2 regions of the Faecalibacterium sp. An77 genome follow, and region 2 is predicted to be linked to the other one. Evidence: riboswitches for the same ligand, from Rfam matches in the RefSeq annotation. Region 2 holds a riboswitch; the other holds the start of a gene.
What was found. A riboswitch is a leader RNA that binds a small molecule or an ion and turns the genes downstream of it on or off. The one in region 2 is predicted to bind thiamine pyrophosphate.
Positions count from the first base shown of each region.

Region 1 (10,349 bases), on a different contig from region 2:
GGCGGATTTTCAGGGCAGCGCAAACACGCCGTTTCCCTTGCGGCTCACCCTATTATACACAACTCCAGGAAAAAAGCAAAGTTTCAGGCCAGAGGTTTTCTCTTATTTTCTGTTTTGCCCAGATTCTCCATATTCATTCGTATTTTTTCTCTCTTTTACACAGAATACACATATTTCCTCCGGGCGTCAAGAGGCAGTTACCACACCCGGTCCTGGACCTCGGCCTCCTTGATCCAGCCCAGCTGATAGGCAGCCACCAGCTGTTTGAGGTCATGTACCTTTTCCCGCAGGGTCTCGCCCTCGTCGATGTCCTCCACCAGCACCCGGTGGTTCTCCTGTTCCAGGATGTTTTCCCGGGAGACGATGTCGATGTTTTCGGTGATGGCCTTTTCGGCGCTGATGAAAGGCTGATGGGTCCGCAGGGACATATCCCGGCTGGAATAGGTCAGGGTGTAGCCGGCGATGCCGGTTTTCTCGTGGTAGGCCCGGCAGAACCCGCCGTCAATGACAATCAGCCGGCCGCCCCCCTTGATGGGGCTCTCGCCGTTTTTCTCCTTCACCGGCACATGGCCGTTGATGATGTGGCAGGACCCCGGCAGCCCGAATTCGGACAGAATCCGCCGGCAGGCGGCCTCGTCGTTGTACCAGGTATAATAGGGGTCCTTCACCTCGGCATGGGTGGCGGGGTCGGCCACATAGATCCGCTCAAAGGTGGTCATGGCGCTGCGGCCGAACAGGGGCGACAGCTTGCCGCACCACAGATACCACAGGAAATCCTGGCCGCTCTGGCGGGCGGCGCTGCCCTCGGGGCTGTAGTAGCCCCGGCGGGCCCGCTCGTCGCAGTAGTCCATCAGGGCCCGGCCCGAATAGGTCCGGCCCTCGAACCGCTCGGAGGCAAAGGACCCCTTCTCGGTCATGGGCACCGCCCCGTGGTAGAGGAGGTTGCCGTTTTCGATGTGGTAGACGCTGCCCTTGGCGTACAGGAACCGGACGTGCTGCTGGAGCTTTTCGCTCTGGCGGAAGGAGGCCACCAGCCGGTCAATCACCATCTGCTCGTCCTCGTTGAGGGCGGCGGGGTTGGCGGGGTCCACGGTGGGGAAACTGGTGTCCCGCAGGGGGTAGTCCTTCCCGGCGATGTTCACCGTCCCCTTCTCCCAGTCGATCCGGCGCAGGTAGTCCCGGCCTTCCATCTGAAAATCGGGGTTGCGGTCGATGACGGCGCACTCCAGCTTGAATAGGATGATGGAGATGGCCTTGTGCATGACGGCGCAGCGGTGGAGCATTCCCTCGGTGTAGGGGCCCCGGGCGGCGTCGGTGTGGGGCATCCAGATGGACAGGTCGTCCTGGCCGTAGTATTGGTCGGCCAGCCGCTGGAGATGCCGCAGGTTGATGCCGTAGATGTCCTCCAGCATCCCGTGGTTGTGGTAGGCCAGGGTGGTTTTCATGACGGTGGCGGCACAGATGGGGCTGCCGGCGGCGGCGCCCATCCACACCACATCGTGGTTGCCCCACTGGATATCCACGCTGTGATGCCGCAGCAGCAGGTCCAGAATGATGTCGGGCCGGGGGCCCCGGTCAAACAGGTCCCCCACAATATGGAGTTTGTCCACCGCCAGCCGCTTGATCAGCTCGCACAGGCGGGTGATGAACCGGTCGGCCCGGCCGTTCTCGATGATGCTGCCCACGATCTGGCCGTAATACAAATCCTTGTCGTGGTCCTCGAAATGGGCGTGGAGCAGCTCGTCCAGCACATAGCCGCAGCCCGAGGGCAGGCAGGACCGGACGTGGTTGCGGGTGTGTTTGGAGGACACCAGACGGCAGATATCAATGAGGCGCAGCAGGGTCTCGCTGTACCAGTTTTCCAGGGCGGACTGGCTGGGCTGGCGGGCCTTGAGCTGGGGCAGCTTTTCCGCCGGGTAATAGATCAGGGTGGCCAGCTCGGCCCGGGTCTCGGCGGGAACCGATTCCCCCAGGACGGCGTCCACCTTCTCCCGGATCACCCCCGAGGCCGAGTTCAGGATGTGGACAAAGGCCTCGTTTTCCCCGTGGAGGTCGCTCATAAAGTGTTCGGTGCCCTTGGGCAGCTTGAGCAGGGCCTGGGTGCTGATGATCTCGCTGGCGGCCGCCGCCTGGGACGGGTAGTCCCGGGCCAGCAGGTTCAGGTATTTCAGATTTTTGCGGATTTCGTCGGTTTCGGTCTGCATGGATCATCCCTCCTTGCGCGCCGGAGCGCGGCGCAATGCTTCTCAATCCGTTCTTTTCAAAGGATACAAGTTTTTTCAATACTCAGTATAACACGCCGGGCAGAAAAAATGGTATACTGTTTGCAGGTCAAATCCGTAAATCTTTTGGAAGGGACTTTATGCACTATGTCTACAACCTTCACCATCCCCAGCCGCTGTGACCTGTGCCCCCGGCGCTGCGGCGCAGACCGCGCCGCCGGCCGGGCCGGATACTGCGGCGCCGCCGGCACCCTGAAAGTGGCCCGGGCGGCCCTCCACTTCTGGGAGGAGCCCTGCATCAGCGGCACCCGGGGCAGCGGCACCGTGTTTTTCTCGGGCTGCGCTCTGCGGTGCTGCTACTGCCAGAACTACCCCATCAGCGCCCAGGCCTTCGGCAAGGAAATCACCGTGGAGCGGCTGGCCGAAATTTTCCTGGACCTTCAGGCCCAGGGGGCCCACAACATCAACCTGGTGACCCCCGGCCAGTGGCAGCCCTGGATTATGGCCGCCCTGGACCAGGCCCGGGCCGCCGGGCTGCACCTGCCCATCGTCTGCAACACCGGCGGCTATGAAACCGTCGAGAGCGTGGCCCGCTGGGCGGGGTACATCGACATCTGGCTGGCCGACCTGAAATACATCTCCCCTGCCCTGGCGGCCGACCTGTCCGCCGCCCCCGACTACCCCGCCGCCGCCAAAGCCGCCATCGAGGCCATGCTGGCCCAGGCGGGCCGCCCCGTCTTTGACGGCGAGGGCATCCTCCAGCGGGGTGTGATTCTGCGGCACCTGGCCATCCCCGGCCACACGGATGACAGTTTCCGGGTACTGGACCAGATGGCCGCCTGGAACGACGCCGCCCCCGGCTGTTTCCTGCCCAGCCTCATGAGCCAGTTCACCCCCTTCTATCAGGCCGCCGACCACGGCATCGGGCGGCGGATCACCACCTACGAATACCGCCGGGTGGTGAACTACGCCATGGACAAGGGCCTCACCACCGGATACATGCAGCAGAAGAGCAGCGCCCGGGAGGAATACACCCCCAGCTTTGACCTGACGGGGGTGTAAGGGGCGGATTTCGGCGTCGCGGCGCTGAAATCCCCGCATTTTGATCCAAATGCACAGCAGGTTTCCACAAATTTTGGCACATTGCCTCCAACGTTTTGGGAAAGCTGCTTGAAATTCTCTGCGAAAAGCAATATAATGGATACAACACTGAACGTGCGGCCTTTGGGGCCTGCACCCGCCCGCCCACCGGGAACTTGAAGGAGGAGCCCTATGGAACACTACAATCCTCTGTTGAGCAGAGATACCGACGCGCCGAAATTCATCACCTGCGGTGAGATCATGCTCCGTCTGACCCCGCCGAACTACGAAAAAATCCGCATGGCCTCCAGCTTTGAGGCCAGCTACGGCGGCAGCGAGGCCAACATCGCCCTGGCGCTGGCCAACCTGGGCGTGGACAGCACCTTTTTCAGCGTGGTGCCCAACAACAGCCTGGGCAAGAGCGCGGTCCGCATGCTGCGCTCCAACGACGTCCACTGCACTCCCATGATTCTGGCCACCCAGCAGGATGTCCCCACCCACCGTCTGGGCACCTACTACCTGGAGACCGGCTACGGCATCCGGGCGTCCAAGGTCACCTACGACCGCAAGCACAGCGCCATCACCGAGTACGATTTCTCCCGGGTGGACCTGGAGGCCCTGCTGGACGGCTACGACTGGCTGCACCTGAGCGGCATCACCCCGGCCCTGGCCCCCAACTGCCGGGCCCTGACCATGGACCTGCTGAAAACCGCCAAGAAAAAGGGCCTGACCGTCAGCTTTGACGGCAACTTCCGCAGCACCCTGTGGAGCTGGGAGGATGCCCGGGACTTCTGCACCGAGTGCCTGCCCTATGTGGACGTGCTGCTGGGCATCGAGCCCTACCACCTGTGGAAGGACGAGAACGACCATTCCAAGGGCGACTGGAAGGACGGCGTGCCCCTGCAGCCCAGCTATGAGCAGCAGGACGAGATCTTCCAGCGGTTCATTGAGCGGTATCCCAACATCAAGTGCATCGCCCGCCATGTGCGCTACGCCCACAGCGGCAGCGAGAACAGCCTGAAGGCCTTCATGTGGCTGGACGGCCATACCTTCGAGAGCAAGCTGTTCACCTTCAACATTCTGGACCGCGTGGGCGGCGGCGACGCCTTCGCCAGCGGCCTGATCTACGCCATGCTCCACAACTACAAGGCCATGGACATCATCAACTTTGCGGTGGCCAGCAGCGCCATCAAGCACACCATCCACGGCGACGCCAACATCACCGACGACGTGGGCACCATCCGCAACCTGATGAACATGAACTACGACATCAAGCGTTAACGTTCCCCCAAAACCACCGCACCCCCGGACGCCCACAGCGCCCGGGGGTGTTTTTTGTTGGGAACGGACCGGCGCACCGGGTTTTACACCTGGATGGTCTGGCCGGTGGAAAGATAGGCCAGATGGTCCATGTACTCCTTCATAAAGGCGTACTGCTTGCGGCCGGTGCAGTGGCAGGTGTAGAATTCGGTGCCGTAGGCCGACAGCTGCCGGGCGTAGCCCGCCAGGGCGTCGTCCAGGGGCATGGTGTTGAAGTGGAAGCCGCCCACCAGCACATCCGGCCGGAACCAGTCCACAATGTTCAGAATCCCCTTGTGGGAGCACCCGCTGATCAGCACCCGCCGCCCGGCGTCCTCGATCAGGAGATAGTGCTCGTGGCGGAAGTCCTCGGGCTGGAATGCCCCGTCCTCCTCCACCGTCAGGCCGAAGCTGCCCAGGTCCTCCCGCTTGGGCAGGCCGTTGCAGGTGGCCAGGGTCAGGCCGGGGGCAATCTCTTCCCGGTCCCCCACAAAGCGGAGCCGGGGACTGGCCGCCAGGGCTGTGTCCAGGCCGATGTACCGCTCCTCCCCGTGGTAGTGGGGCTCAAAGGCGTGCTGGTTCAGGTAGACCGGGGCGGTCTGGTTCAGCTCCAGAAACCGGGCCAGGCCGCCGCCGTGGTCGTAGTGTCCGTGGGACAGCACCGCCAGGTCCACCCCCGCCAGGTCGATGCCCAGGGCCTCGGCGTTGCGGGCAAAGAGATCGGTCTGCCCCATATCAAACAAAATCCTGTGGCCCAGGGCCTCAATGTAGAGGGAGAGGCCGTGTTCCTTGTCCAGGCGCTCGTCGGAGGTGGTGTTTTCCACCAGCGCTGTGATGTTGATCATTGTTTCACCGCCTTTTCGGATTGTGCCGGGGCCCTCCGGCCGCCGGCTTTGGCTTTATTATAGCGCATTTCGCCCCAAAAGGGAACGCGCCCCCGCCCTGGGGCAAGAAAATCCCGTCCCGGGGGTTGACATTTTTCCACAGTTGTCTATACTGGACGGTGGACATGAAAACAGGGGCGCCGAAAGGCTGAGATCCGCACAAGCGGAGTACCCTCCAACCTGATCCGGGTAATGCCGGCGTAGGTAAGTTTGCGGAACGTCCGGTTTTGTAAACACCCCATGCGCCTGCTGCAAAGCGGGCGCTTTTGTTTTTGTGTACTACTTTTTTGAGGAGCGATTTCTGATGACCAAAACCTATTCCAAGACCCGCATCCTGGTGGAATGCGCCCTGATGATTGCGGTGGGCACCGTTCTGTCCAACATCCGCATCTTCACCATGCCCAACGGCGGCAGCGTCACCCTGCTGAGCATGCTGCCCTTTGTGCTGGTGTCCTTCCGCCACGGCGTCAAGTGGGGCCTGTTCACCGGCTTTGTGAACAGCCTGCTGCAGATGCTGCTGGGCTTCTGGGCTCCCCCGGTGCCCACCTTCCTGTACTTCCTGGGCGAGGTGCTGCTGGACTATGTGCTGGCGTTCATGGCCCTGGGCCTGGCCGAGCTGTTCGCCCGTCCCTTCTCCAACCGGGCGGTGGGCATCGCCGTGGGCACCTTCATGGCCGGCTTCCTGCGGTTCATGTGCAGCTTCCTGTCCGGCGTGCTGATCTGGGGCAACCTGAACGAGGGCCTGTCCGCCTGGGTCTACAGCCTGACCTACAACGCCAGCTACATGCTGCCCGAAACCATCATCACCCTGGTGGCCGCCCTGCTGATCTACAAGGCCGCGCCCCAGCTGTTCCTGGAGCAGGAAAAGGCCGCCGCCTGATTCAGCCAAGGTCTTTTGTATCTGCGTTGTTTTTCCGCCGCTTCCCGGATGCCGTCCGGGAGGCGGCATTTTTTTGCAAAAAATTGCAGAAAAACAGTTGACATTCCCCCTCTCCTCTGCTATAATAACTGACGTCGCCGGTGCACAGCACTTAAGACAGTCAAGAATATGGGGGTATAGCTCAGCTGGGAGAGCGCTTGAATGGCATTCAAGAGGTCAGCGGTTCGATCCCGCTTATCTCCACCAAGACACCTGCTTCAATCGAAGCGGGTGTTTTTTTGTTTGTATTGCCCGCGGCAGTCTAGTTCCGGCCGGCGGTTCGCCCATGCCCTGGCCCGGCTGACCGCCAGTCCCTGGGGCGCCCTCTGCCGGGACGAAACCGCAGCCTTTGCCGCTTTTTGAAGGATACCCGCAACAAAAGCCCCCGCCGGGAACGGCGGGGGCTTTGCTGTTTCTATGTGGGTTCAGGCTCAGTTTTTGGTACCGTTGTTGTCCTTGCCTTTTTTGCCGAAGCGATACTCCTTGCCCTCGCGGATGCGCTGGAGGTTGGAGCGGTGCATGTAGATGACCATGCCGGCCATAATGGCGCCGCCCACCGTCATCACCACCACATCGTGGAGGCCGTAGCCGCTCAGCAGGCCATAGGCCAGGGTCAGGAAGGGATAGGAGGCTGCTGCTGTAATGCTGCCCAGGGAGACCATGCCGGTGGGGATCAGGCAGACCAGGAAGACCACCATCAGGAAGGGAATCAGCACCGGCTGGACCGCCAGAATGGTGCCGGCCGCCACCAGGACGCCCTTGCCGCCCTTGAAGCCGAAGTAAATGGGCTTCAGGTGGCCGATGACCGCCAGAATGGCCGCCAGGTAGATCCCCAGGAACTGGGAGAACAGCTGGCCCGACATATAGCCGAACAGCCACCGGGCAATGCACACCGCAGCCACGCCCTTCAGCACGTCGCCGGCGGCGGTCATGGCGGCGGCCTTCTTGCCAAAGGTGCGCAGCATATTGGTCATACCGGCGGCGCCGCTGCCGTGGCGGCGGACGTCGTCGTGGTAGACAAACTTGGACACCAGGATGCCGGTGTCAATGCTGCCCAGCAGGTATGCCTCCAGGGCAACCGCCAGGACGATCAGAAAATCCATCAGCATAGGGATTCCTCCTTTGAATCAAGCAGCGGCAGGCCCTGTGTTCACACAGGCTGTATCTGCAGGACCCGCCTTCCTTCGCCGGTACCAAAAGCCCCGGCTGGCTGGCCGCATCCATGCAGGCCGGGGCCATTTCTTCCAGGGTTGATTACACGTCTTTCGCCCCGACCTGCCCGCTGCCGCGCTCGCGGACCACCAGGCGGATGGGGGTGTGTTCCAGGCTGAAGCTCTCGCGGATCTGGTTGATGAGGTACCGCTGATAGCTGAAGTGGAACAGGGGCTTGGAGTTGACAAAGGCCACAAACGTCGGCGGACGGGTGGAGGCCTGGGTCAGATAGAAGATTTTCAGGCGGCGGCCCTTGTCCGTGGGGGGCTGCACCCGGGCGGTGGCCCGGGCCAGCATCTCGTTCAGGACGCCGGTGGGCACGCGGGCGCCGTTCTGGGTGTCCACGTCCCGGATCAGCCGCATCAGCCGGTCGATGTTATAGCCGGTCTGGGCCGAAATAAAGATGATGGGCGCATAGCTCATGAAGCTGAAGCACTCGGCATACCCCCGGCGCTGCAGTTCCATGGTGTTGGTCTCTTTGCCCTCCACGGCGTCCCACTTGTTGACCACGATGATGCAGGCCTTACCCTGTTCGTGGGCATAGCCCGCAATCTTGCTGTCCTGCTCGGTGAAGCCCACGGTGGCGTCCACCAGGATCAGGGCCACCCGGCTGCGTTCCACCGCCGCCAGGGCCCGCACCACCATATACCGCTCCAGGCCTTCCTCAATGTTGGAGCGGCGGCGCAGGCCGGCGGTGTCGGTAAAGATGAACTTGCCATAGGCGTTGTCCACCGGGGTGTCGATGGCGTCCCGGGTGGTGCCGGCCTCGTCGGCCACGATCATCCGGTTTTCGCCCAGGATGCGGTTGGTCAGGCTGGACTTGCCCACGTTGGGCCGGCCGATGATGGCCACCGGAATCCGGTCCTCCTCCACCACCGTCTCGGAAAAGTCCAGATGGGCGCAGACGGCGTCCAGCAGGTCGCCGGTGCCATGGCCGTGGACCGCCGACACCGGCATCACCTCATCGAAGCCCAGGTTGTAGAACTCGTACATCTCGGCCGGCGGCTCGCCGACGCTGTCGCACTTGTTCACCGCCAGGATGATGGGCTTGTGGCTGCGGCGCAGCATGTGGGCCACCTCCTCGTCGGAGGAGGTCAGGCCCGAGCGGACGTCCACCACCATGATGATGCAGTCGGCGGTGTCGATGGCGATCTGGGCCTGCTGGCGCATATGGGCCAGGATGCCCTCGGTGGCCTTGGGCTCGATGCCGCCGGTATCCACCAGCAGCAGGTCGTGGCCCTGCCACTCGCAGGGCGCAAAAATGCGGTCCCGGGTGATGCCGGGGGTATCCTCCACAATGGCGAGGCGCTGGCCGCACAGTTTATTGAACAGGGTGGATTTGCCCACGTTGGGCCGGCCCACCACTGCGACAATGGGTTTACTCATTGGCTCATTTCCTCCTTCTTCGGCTTTCTGCGGCGGGAAATATGCAGCCCGCTGCGCAGCAGGGCGCGGGCCTCCTTGCCGCCGTCGGCCGGCAGGATCTCCACTTTGACCCCCAGGCGCCGGGCCAGTTCCTCCACCGTGATGCTGTCCAGGAACATATCCCGCTCACTGCGCAGCATCACTTCGGGCACGCCCAGCACACCGCTGGTCAGCTTGCCCGCGCACTGGTCGATGATATCGGTGGCGGTGACCAGGCCCGCCACCCCCACGTTGCCGCCGAAAAAGCGGTTCTGGATGGGGTGGACGGTCACCGAAATCATGGGGTACTGCCGGTGCAGTTCCTCCATCATGGCGGTGATGAGGGGGGCGGCCATGGTGCCGGTGACCACGTCCATCTTTTTCTCCTCATAGACCACGTGGGCCCGCTCCAGCTCGGCCCGGAAGCTGTCCTCATACAGCCGCCACATCCCCACGCCGTTTTCCAGCTGGGCGAAGTCCTCATAGAACTCCGCCGGCGGGATGGGACGCCCGGCGTTGAGATACCACTCGTCGCTGGGGTAGATGATCCGGACGCCATGGCGGGCCTTGGCCTCGTCGCCGAAGGCCTCCATGATGTCGATGACCTCGGCGCTGGACGCCGCATCGTAGGGGGTCTGCTGGTACAGCCCCTCCCGGTAGTCGGTGACCCCGCAGGGCACCGCCGCCACGCTCTGGACCATGGGGGCCAGGGCCAGCAGGTCGGTGAGGGTGCGGCGCAGCTCGTCCCCGTCGTTGACCCCGCGGCACAGCACCAGCTGGCAGTTCACCGCGATGCCCGCCTCCACCAGGCGGTAGAGGTATTTCAGGGTTTCGCCGCCGCGGCGGTTGGCCAGCATTTTGGAGCGGAGCTCGGGATTGGTGGTGTGGACCGAAATATTGATCGGCGAAATGTGCATCTTGATGATCCGGTCGATCTCGCGGTCGTGCATGTTGGTCATCGTGATGTAGTTGCCGAACAGGAAGGACAGACGCTCGTCGTCGTCCTTGAAATACAGGCTTTTGCGCATACCGGGGGGCAGCTGGTCGATGAAGCAGAAGATGCAGCGGTTGGCGCAGGAGTGCTTTTTGTCCCCCAGATAGGTGGCAAAATTGCAGCCGAAATCCTCGCCGGGCTGACGGGCCACGTCCCACTCCCGCAGGACGCCGTCCACCCGGGCGGTCAGATGAAAGCCGGGGCTGTCGGTATAAAACTGGTAGTCCAGCGCGTCGTTGATGGCGTTGCCGTCCACCGACAACAGCTCATCCCCGGGGCCCAGGCCCAGCGCCTGGGCGTCGCTGCCCGCAGCGACGGTATCAATCTTCATGGCC
Region 1 covers NZ_NFHK01000033.1:10,421-20,769, forward strand. The annotation lists gene B5G28_RS10390 (fructose-1,6-bisphosphatase) at 198-2,204, opposite strand; gene B5G28_RS10395 (4Fe-4S cluster-binding domain-containing protein) at 2,370-3,284, shown strand; gene B5G28_RS10400 (sugar kinase) at 3,495-4,583, shown strand; gene B5G28_RS10405 (MBL fold metallo-hydrolase) at 4,667-5,446, opposite strand; TPP riboswitch at 5,609-5,710, shown strand; gene thiT (energy-coupled thiamine transporter ThiT) at 5,790-6,365, shown strand; tRNA gene B5G28_RS10415 (tRNA-Ala) at 6,536-6,611, shown strand; gene plsY (glycerol-3-phosphate 1-O-acyltransferase PlsY) at 6,836-7,513, opposite strand; gene der (ribosome biogenesis GTPase Der) at 7,659-9,002, opposite strand; gene B5G28_RS10430 (DUF512 domain-containing protein) at 8,999-10,349, opposite strand, start outside.
Region 1: another riboswitch for thiamine pyrophosphate. It lies ahead of thiT (energy-coupled thiamine transporter ThiT); the one in region 2 lies ahead of thiW (energy coupling factor transporter S component ThiW).

Region 2 (10,349 bases):
CGCCGGTGTCCGCCGAGGTCACCGCCTCGGGGCCAAAGCCAAAGACAATCATGCAGGCAAAGATGGCGCCCAGAATTTTGGACCCCAGATAGAAAGGGGTGGTGTGGAACGCCTTGCTCAGGTAGGTGTTTTTGCGGATGAAATCAGGCTTGAACACCATATCAATCACGCCCATCACCGCCGACACCACCAGGATGCCCACAATGATGTAATTCATGCTGACGCCCATCAGGTTTTTCAAACCGGTCTTGAGGAAGTCCAGCAGTGTGGTGAAGGAATCTCCCTGGGGAATCGGCACCAGAAACATCAATACGCCAAACGCCGACCCAAGAATGAACTTGAGCAGGTTTTTGGGATTGACGGCAGTGGATTTGGTCATAACTTTCTCACTCCTCACAAATCAATCCAGACGCCGGGGTTACAGCGCTTCCACCCGCTGCATGGCCTCAAACAGCATATCTTCGGTGACGGGGTACGGGATGTGCTCCATGTCGGGGCTGTGAACGGCTTCGGTCAGCACCGGTTCCAGCACGCTGCGGTCCAGGGGAACATTCATCTGGCCCAGGGTGGCGGGAATGCCCAGATCGTCCATAAACCGGCGGATCTTCTTCATCTCGTCGGTCTGACCGTCCAGAGCCAGCTGCACCAGCACGCCGTAAGCCACCACGTCCCCGTGGAGATAGGCCTCCTCGAAGCCGGACAGCAGCACCAGGCCATAATATACCGAATGTGCCACCGCGCCGTTGTAGTTTTCATCCACCAGCAGGGACACCAGGCCGGTGCTCACCACATTGGCCAGGACTGCCTCCTCCAGCGCCGGGGTGACCCGGTTGGCCTGGCAGTCGGCCATGGCGGCCGCGCCGTGCTCCAGCAGCGGGAAACAGCACATTCCGCTGATGGACCGGGCCAGGGCCGAGCTGTGGGGCAGAGACTCGCCCCGGGAGGAGAACTGGCACTCATAGTATTTGCCCAGAGTATCCCCCATGCCGGCCCGCAGATAGCAGGCGGGCGCCGCCGCGATGACGCCGGTATGAATAAAGCAGTGGATGGCCGGGCGGTCAAAATAATCGAAGTGGTCAAAGCTGCCGTCCTCCCGGTACACCACCGACAGGGCGGTGGTGCCGGCGCAGGTGGCCGCGATGGTGGGGAACGTGAACACCGGCAGTCCGGCCCGCCAGGCGGCGCCTTTGGCGGTATCCAGCGCCTTGCCGCCGCCCATGCCAAAGATCATTTCCGCGCCCCGTTCCTTGGCCAGAGCGGCCAGCGCTTCCATCCGGCTGACGGTGCAGTCGGTTCCAAAGACCTCCTGGGCCACGATTTCCAGGCCGCTGCCCTCCAGGGCCTGCCGCAGAGCAGGGGCCGCCGCCTCCATGGCCTTGGGTCCGCCGATCAGCAGGGCGCGGCTGCCGTACAGCTTGCACACCTGGGGCACGGCGTCGTAGGCGTCGGGGCCGATGGTATAATTTGCAAAATAGGTTGTTGCAGACATAGGTCCTCCCCTTCCCTGCCGTTTACTTGAGCAGCTCCGCCATCCGGCTCAGGCGGCGGATGGCCTCATCGATGGTCTCCTCCGAGCGGGCAAAGTGCAGACGGATCAGGTTGTTGACCGGCTCACGGAAGAAGCTGGAACCCGGCACCGCCGCCACGCCGATCTCCCGGATCATCCACTCGCAGAATTCCAGGTCGCTGTATCCGGTGAACTGGGGCAGATTCAAAAAGTCCTGAATATCCACCATCACGAAATAGGTTCCCTCAGGAATGTTGTGCTTGAGGCCGATTTTGTCCAGTCCGTCCAGGAAACGGCTGCGCTTGCGGGTGTAGAGGTCCAGCAGGCCATCGTAATAGGACTGGGGGAAGTTCAGGCCCACCACGGCTGCCTCCTGCAGGGGTGCAGGAGCGCCCACCGTCAGGAAGTCATGGACCTTCTTGGCGCCCTCCACCACTTCTTCGGGTCCGATCAGGTAGCCCAGGCGCCAGCCGGTGATGGAATAAGTCTTGGACAGAGAATTGCAGGTGATGGTGTGCTCATACATCCCCGGCAGCGATGCCATGCAGACATGGTGGTTGGGGGCGTAGACCATGTGCTCATACACCTCGTCGGTGATGACAAAGGCGTCGTACTGCAGAGCCAGCTGGCCAATGCCCATCAGCTCCTCCCGGGTGAACACCTTGCCGCAGGGGTTGGAGGGGTTGCAGACGATGATGCCCTTGGCTCCCTGGCGGAAGCCGTCCTCGATCAGGGACAGGTCAAAGTTGTACTCCGGCGGCACCAGAGGCACATAAATGGGCTCTGCGCCTGACAGGATGGCGTCGGCGCCGTAGTTCTCATAGAAGGGCGAAAAGACGATGATCTTGTCGCCGGGGTTGCAGATGGTCATGACGGCGCACATCATGGACTCGGTGCCGCCGCAGGTCACCACAATTTCCTTGTCCGGGTCGATGGTCCGGCCAATGGCACGGCCCTGCTTTTTGGCCAGGGCCTCGCGGAAATTCTCGGCGCCGTAGGTCACCGAATACTGATGAGGGCCTTCATAGGCCACCTTGGCCAGAGCGTCCAGAATTTCTTTCGGGGGGGCAAAATCCGGAAATCCCTGGGAAAGGTTGATGGCTCCATATTCATCGCTGATTCGGGTCATACGGCGGATGACGGAATCCGTAAAAGTCCCGACGCGGTCACTCAGTTTAGGCATAGTGGTCTTCCTCCTTGATCTTTCGACACGATGTCATTATAATAGGGTGTAACGTAACGTTACAGTCAAGAGGAAAGTTGTATATTTATGCAGAAAAATCCAAATCCATGTATAAATACAGGCGAATTTGCCCGTTTATGCAATACCAACAAGCGGACCCTGCTCTATTACGACGAAATCGGGCTGTTTCGGCCCGCGTTCACCGACGAAAACGGCTACCGCTACTACAGCGAAAACCAGTGCGACCTGTTTTTCACCATCCGGTGTTTGCAGGAAATCGGGATGCCCCTCAAAGAGATCCGCAGCTACATCGACCACCGCAGCCCCGAGGCCCTGCAGCAGTTGCTGGGTCAGCAGAAGCTGAAGGTCCAGCAGGAGCTGGAAAAGCTCCGCCGGATTGAGCAGGTCATCGACAACAAGCTGGGGCTGGTGGATCTGAGCCGTCAGCCCCAGGTTACCGCCCACATCGGCAGCGTAGGACTGGAACAGCTGCCCGCCGAATATCTGGTCGTCAGCCCGCCCATCAACACCGACGACCACGACCAGGTTTTTGCCGCCCTGTGCAGCCACATCGGCTACTGCAGCCGCCACCGGCTGAACGCCGGCCATCCCTATGGGGCCATGGTTTCCACCGAATTCCTGGCCCGGGAGCAGTGGGGCTGCTACTCCCACTTTTTCACCAAGGTAGTGGACGAGCCCAAAGGGCATCCCTGCCACCAAAAGCCGGCGGGCGAATATGCCGTGACCTATCTGGCCGGGGATTACTACAACGCCGCCCCGGCGTTCCGGCTGCTGCAGGAATATCTGGCCCAAAATCACCTTCGCCCCGGGGCCTTCTGCTACAAGGAGGCGGTGCTGGACGAGGTGTCCATGGCGGACCCTTCCGGCTATCTGACCCGGATTTCGGTGCAGGTGTTCCAGTAAGTTTTTCGCGTTTTCCTGCGGGGCATTCCTTGAAGTCTGCCCCGCTTCACCCGGTCATTCAGGAAAGAAGGGATGGTATGATCAAACTCAACCAAGACGGGCTCCATGCAAAGCCAGTGTGCTGCGACCTTTGCATGGAGTAACGGCTGTCGCAGTGAAATTTTGCTGGCTTTGCTGCCTGATGCATCTGCAAGGAGGAAAGCCCGCATATGAAATACGTCAACGCCAAAAACCTCCTTCCCGAATCCCTGGTCCGGGAGCTGCAGCGGTACATTCAGGGCGGCTATCTGTACATTCCCGCCGATGCCGCCCAGCCCAAGCGCTGGGGTGAGGTGTCCGGCTACCGCCAGGAGCTGGAACGCCGCAACCGGCAGATCCGCCGGGCCTATCGGGAAGGCACATCCATGGAGCAGCTGGCAGACCGCTACAGTCTGTCGCTCTCCGCCATCCGCAAAATCATCTATCGCAAATAACCTTCCGGGGGCTGCTGCGCAGCGGCCCCTTTTCGTGTATACAAAACGGTTCTGCATCATCCGGTGGATGGAAATCCCCCGCCCTTTGCGGTATCCTGAGACCATCCAAACAACCGGAGGACACCATCTATGTGCACACGTTTTCTTCACCGCGGGGATGACATCATCACCGGCTTCAACTTCGAGATCGACCTGTCCGTCTGGGACCACCAGGTGGTCCTGGAAAAAGACCGCTTTTTCATTGGCATTCTTCGCCCCGACGGAGTCCGCCACTCCTATCACGGCGTTCACCGGAACGGCAATGCGGGAACCCTTCTATACGTCCATGGCAGCCCCGCCGGTGCCTACCGGGAAGGGCCCGACTGTCTGACCATCGCCGACCTGACCGAGCGGTTCATCCGGGCGGAAATCACCTTTGACCAGGCTCTGGCCCTGGTCCAGACCCGCCGGATTGTCTACGCCCCCGACGCCACCATGCAGGCCATGCTGTCCGACCGCCAGGGGCGGGTATTGATTGTTGAGCCGGGCATCGGCTGGCGGGCAGAATACGCCCCCTATTCCCTGATGGCCAACGCTTCCCTGCTGGATCCGGCAAGCACCGCTCCCTTCGCGTTGCCGGGGGACGACCGCTATCAGCGGGCCGAACAGCTGCTGAAGGGCAGCAGCGCCGGCTTTTCGGTCCGGGACGGCCTGGCCCTGCTGGAGGAGGTCCATCAGGAGGGCATCTGGGCCACACGGGTTTCCTTTGTCTATTCGGTTCGGGAACAGGCGGTCTACTACACCGAAAACAACCGCTTCGATCGGATACAGGTTTACCGGTTCCCGGACGGACCGGGCCTCCCCTCTTCCCCCCACCGTTTGACATTGTATTGACAAGGGGCGCGATTCGCGCTATACTGTAACCCGACAAGGGCCGCGCCCATCTTTGGCGCAAAAAGCATCCTGCCTGCGTTTATTTTTATCAAGCAGCAGACAAAAAAGCGCGTTTCCCTGTCCAAAAACTACATACTGGGGAGCTTGTAAACAGGCTGAGAGGAAGGTGTGACCTTCGACCCGTAAACCTGATTTGGATAATGCCAACGTAGGGAAAACAACGCTTTCTTTTTCGGAGATGCCAAGTCAGGCATCTCCGATTTTTTAATTTTCTTCCGGGAGGAGGCTGAGAGAGACGGAATCCGCGGCCCGGCCGCGGCGGACCAAGGGGAGCGCCTTGGGTCTTGTAGTACAGCGATGGGAAGCCGTGTTCCGGCGTGAGAGGAAGCCAGCAAGCTTCGACCGACCTTTTATGGGCAAAGTTTACCCATTTCACCCATGGGAAACGTCGCTGGAACCGCCGTTTCTCACATTGCATCTCAGAGGAGGATCTATCATGAAAAAGACCAACGTTCACAAGCTCACTGTCGCCAGCATCCTGTGCGCCGTCGCCGTGGTGGGCAGCCTGTTTTCTTTCCCGGTATTCGGCAGCAAATGCGCCCCCGTCCAGCACATGGTGAACATTCTCTGCGCCGTGCTCCTGGGGCCCCAGTATGGCATCGCGGTGGCCTTTGTCGCCAGCCTGCTGCGGAACCTGCTGGGCCTGGGCAGTCTGATGGCCTTCCCTGGCAGCATGATCGGCGCACTGCTGTGCGGCCTGGTCTACTGGAAAACCAAGGCCCTGCTGCCCACCCTGCTGGCGGAAGTGTTCGGCACCGCCGTTCTGGGCGGCCTGTGCGCCTATCCGGTGGCCATCCTGCTGATGGGCCAGAGCGCCGGCAGCATCGCCTTCTATGCCTACATCATCCCCTTCCTGGTGTCCACCGCCGGCGGCGCCATCCTCTCGGGCATCATCCTCTATGCGCTGCGGGATACCGGTGTCTGGGCTCAGGTACAGGCCACCCTGCGGGGCAAAGCATAACAGGAGGAAACCTTCATGTTTCAGGAAATCGCAGCCAACGTGCGGGCCAAAACGCCCCTGATCCACAACATCACCAACTATGTCACCGTCAACGACTGCGCCAACATTCTGCTGGCCTGCGGCGGCAGCCCCATCATGGCCGATGACATCGGCGAAGCAGAGGAAATCACCGCCCTGTGCAGCGGGTTAAACCTCAACATCGGCACCCTCAACCAGCGCACCATCCCCGCCATGCTGGCCGCCGGGCGGCGGGCCAAGGAACTGGGCCATCCGGTGGTGCTGGACCCGGTGGGAGCCGGCGCGTCTACTCTGCGGACCTCCACCGCCCTCCGGCTGCTGGAGGAGGTCAAGCCCACGGTGGTCCGGGGCAACATCTCCGAGATCAAAACCCTGGCTCTGGGCAGCGGCAGCACCAAAGGGGTGGACGCCGATCTGGCCGACCGGGTCACCCCGGAGAATCTGGACCAGATGGCTGCCTTTGCCTGGGAATTTTCGGCCCAGTGCGGCGCCGTTCTGGCCATCACCGGGGCCATCGATCTGGTGGCCGACCCCGACCGTGTTTTCTGCATCTACAACGGACACCCCGACATGAGCCGGGTCACCGGTACCGGCTGCCAGCTGTCCGCTGTGACGGCGGCCTATCTGGCCGCCAACCCCGACGATCCCCTGACAGCCGCAGCGGCGGCTGTCTGCGCCATGGGCCTGTGCGGCGAAATCGCCCACGCCCGTCTGTCCCCGCTGGACGGCAACGCCAGCTATCGAACCTATATCATCGACGCCATGTACAACCTGACGCCGGAAGCACTGGAACAAGGAGCACGCTATGAAATGCGATAAACACACCATGCTGGTCTATGCAGTGACCGACCGGGCCTGGGTCGGCCAAATGACCCTGGCCCAACAGGTGGAGGCTGCCCTCCAAAACGGCGCCACCTGCATCCAGCTGCGGGAAAAGGACCTGGACGAGGCCGCCTTTCTGCAGGAGGCCCGGGAGATGGCCGACCTGTGCCATCGCTATCACGTCCCCTTCATCGTCAACGACAACATAGATATTGCCATCGCCTGCCACGCCGACGGCGTCCACGTGGGCCAGGATGACATGGCCGCCTCGGACGTCCGCAAGCGGGTGGGTGACGACATGATGATCGGTGTGTCGGCCCACACGGTGGAGGAAGCGCTGGAAGCCGTCCGCAACGGAGCCGACTATCTGGGCCTGGGGGCGGTTTTCTCCACCTCCACCAAGACCGACGCCGGAGCCATGTCCTTTGACACCCTCAAGGCCATTTGCGACGCGGTGGACGTGCCCACCGTGGCCATCGGCGGCATCTCCCCTGCCAACATCCTGCAGCTGAGCGGCAGCGGGGTGGACGGTGTCGCGGTGGTCTCGGCCATCTTCGGCGCGCCTGACCCCGGTCAGGCCACCGCCCGTCTGGTGGAGTTGTCCCGCCGGATGGTAACCGGACAATAAGGCCCAACCCATTTGGACGAATCGCTCCCGGCCCCGCCGGGGGATTCACAGTGGCACATTGGGGGCACCACCTTTTGCCGCTTTAGAAAACAATGCTGAACCCGAAAGGAGAACCACATCATGAAACTCAAGACAGCATTGACCATTGCAGGCAGCGACTGCAGCGGAGGCGCCGGCATTCAGGCTGATCTCAAAACCATGACCATGAACGGAGTCTATGGGATGAGCGCCATCACCGCCCTGACCGCCCAGAACACCACCGGTGTGACAGGGATCTCGGAGGTGACGCCGGCGTTTTTGCAGCAGCAGATCGACATGGTCTTTGACGACATCCGGCCGGACGCCGTCAAGATCGGGATGGTATCCTCTGCGGCCCTGATCCAGGTGATCGCCCAGCGGCTGAGCCATTACCAGGCCCAGAACCTGGTGGTGGACCCGGTGATGGTGGCCACCAGCGGCTCGGCCCTGATGGAAAACGACGCCGTCGCCACCCTCAAAAAGCTTCTGCTGCCCATGGCCACCGTCATCACCCCCAACATCCCCGAGGCAGAGGCCCTGTCGGGCCTTTCCATCCAGGATGAGGCCGGGATGGAGCAGGCCGGCAAAGCCCTGTATGAGGCCTTTGGCTGCGCCGTCCTGGTGAAGGGCGGCCACAGCATCAACGACGCCAACGATTTGCTGTACAGCGGCAGCGGGGCGGTCTGGTTCCAGGGCAAGCGCATCGCCAACCCCAACACCCATGGCACCGGCTGCACCCTCTCCTCTGCCATCGCCTCCAACCTGGCCAAGGGCTATTCCCTGGAGGATTCCATCCGCCGGGCCAAGGACTACCTGTCCGGCGCGCTGGCCGCCATGCTGGATCTGGGCAAGGGCAGCGGCCCGCTGCACCACGGGTTTGACCTGCGGGGAACGTTTGCAGAAAGCATGGAATAAGAACACTCTGAATGTCTGAAAGGAAGGCAACCTATGAGAAATTACACCACCCAGATGGACGCCGCCCGGCGCGGCATCATCACTCCTGAAATGAAAGCCGTCGCCGCCAAGGAATACCGCACCGAGGAGGAAATCCGGGATCTGGTCGCCAAGGGCCAGGTGGTCATCTGCGCTAACAAGCTTCACACCTGCATCGACCCCAACGGCGTGGGCTCGATGCTGCGCACCAAGATCAACGTCAACCTGGGCGTCTCCCGGGACTGCAAGGACTACGACGTGGAAATGCAGAAAGTGATGACCGCCGTTCACATGGGCGCGGAGGCCATCATGGACCTGTCCTCCCACGGCAACACCCAGCCCTTCCGCCGGAAGCTCACCAGCGAGTGCCCCGCCATGATCGGCACTGTTCCGGTGTACGACAGCGTCATCCACTACCAGCGCGATCTGGCTACCCTGACCGCCAAGGACTTCATCGACGTGGTCCGGCTCCATGCACAGGACGGCGTGGACTTTGTCACCCTCCACTGCGGCATCACCCGCAAGACCATCGAGCAGATCAAGAAGCACAAGCGGAAGATGAACATTGTCTCCCGGGGCGGCTCTCTGGTCTTTGCCTGGATGAGCATGACCGGCCAGGAGAACCCCTTCTACGAGTACTTCGACGAGATCCTGGACATCTGCCGGGAGTACGACGTCACCATCTCTCTGGGCGATGCCTGCCGTCCCGGCTGTCTGGCCGACGGCAGCGACGTGTGCCAGATTGAGGAGCTGGTCCGGCTGGGCGAGCTGACCAAGCGCGCCTGGGCCAAGGACGTCCAGGTGATGGTGGAGGGCCCCGGCCACATGCCCATGGACCAGATCGAGGCCAACATGAAGATGCAGCAGACCCTCTGCATGGGCGCTCCCTTCTACGTTCTGGGCCCCATCGTCACCGACATCGCCCCCGGCTACGATCACATTACCGCGGCCATCGGCGGCGCCATTGCCGCATCCGCCGGGGCGGCTTTCCTGTGCTACGTCACCCCCGCCGAGCACCTGGCCCTCCCCAACGTGGCGGACGTCAAGCAGGGCATCATCGCCTCCCGCATTGCGGCCCACGCCGCCGACATCGCCAAGAAGGTCCCCCATGCCCGGGACCTGGACGACGCCATGGCCGACGCCCGCCGGACCTTTGACTGGGAGAAGCAGTGGGAGTGCTCCATCGACCCAGAGACCGCCAAGCAGATCCGTGCCGACCGCGCCCCCGAACAGGAGGACAGCTGCTCCATGTGCGGCAAATTCTGCGCGGTGCGCAGCATGAACAAAGCCCTGAACGGCGAATACATCGACATTCTCTGAGTCCTTCCCTCCGACAAAGCAAAAGGACGCATCTTTGGCCCACCGGGCGTGAAAGATGCGTCCTTTTCATTTTTGATCGACAGTATGATGTGTTTTTCTGCAAAGCATAATATCTTTACAGCTTATTTTGACCCCATTTGGCCTCTCAGGCTGCCGAATTCTCCCGCCGCATGGCGAAAAAGCCGATGAAAATGGTCCAGACATAGGCGCAGGTCTTGGGGATCATCAGCATGCCCACCAGAGGCACCGTATCGGCCCACAGAACCACCGGGATATAGAACCCGAAGCTCAGAACGATGGTCAGCCACATCCAGCGGAAGGCCCGGTCCTGATGGCTCTTGGCGCTCTGATAAAACAGAACAATCACCAGCAGGCCCAGCAGCGCAAAGGGGATGTTGCGGTAGATACCCCAGGACAGAGGAGCGTTGGCGCTCAGCCACTGGTTCTGGGGCATCAGGCAGAGCAGCACCCGCACCCCGGCCAGCAGGTACACAGCGGCCGTCAGTTCCCTGCGGCCGGTGACCTGGTAGCGCTTGCGCCAGACGTAGTAGAGCAAGACGTAAAACACCGTCATGGTCACCGAGGTGATGGCTTTGCCCAGGCCCAGGGGGACGGTGTAATTCTCCAGG
Region 2 covers NZ_NFHK01000053.1:4,378-14,726, reverse strand. The annotation lists gene B5G28_RS12485 (YjiH family protein) at 1-379, opposite strand, end outside; gene B5G28_RS12480 (iron-containing alcohol dehydrogenase family protein) at 419-1,489, opposite strand; gene B5G28_RS12475 (pyridoxal phosphate-dependent aminotransferase) at 1,512-2,690, opposite strand; gene B5G28_RS12470 (MerR family transcriptional regulator) at 2,778-3,614, shown strand; gene B5G28_RS12465 (CD3324 family protein) at 3,824-4,087, shown strand; gene B5G28_RS12460 (conjugal transfer protein) at 4,217-4,960, shown strand; TPP riboswitch at 5,087-5,192, shown strand; gene thiW (energy coupling factor transporter S component ThiW) at 5,457-5,981, shown strand; gene thiM (hydroxyethylthiazole kinase) at 5,997-6,818, shown strand; gene thiE (thiamine phosphate synthase) at 6,805-7,449, shown strand; gene thiD (bifunctional hydroxymethylpyrimidine kinase/phosphomethylpyrimidine kinase) at 7,570-8,382, shown strand; gene thiC (phosphomethylpyrimidine synthase ThiC) at 8,416-9,720, shown strand; gene B5G28_RS12430 (hypothetical protein) at 9,866-10,349, opposite strand, start outside.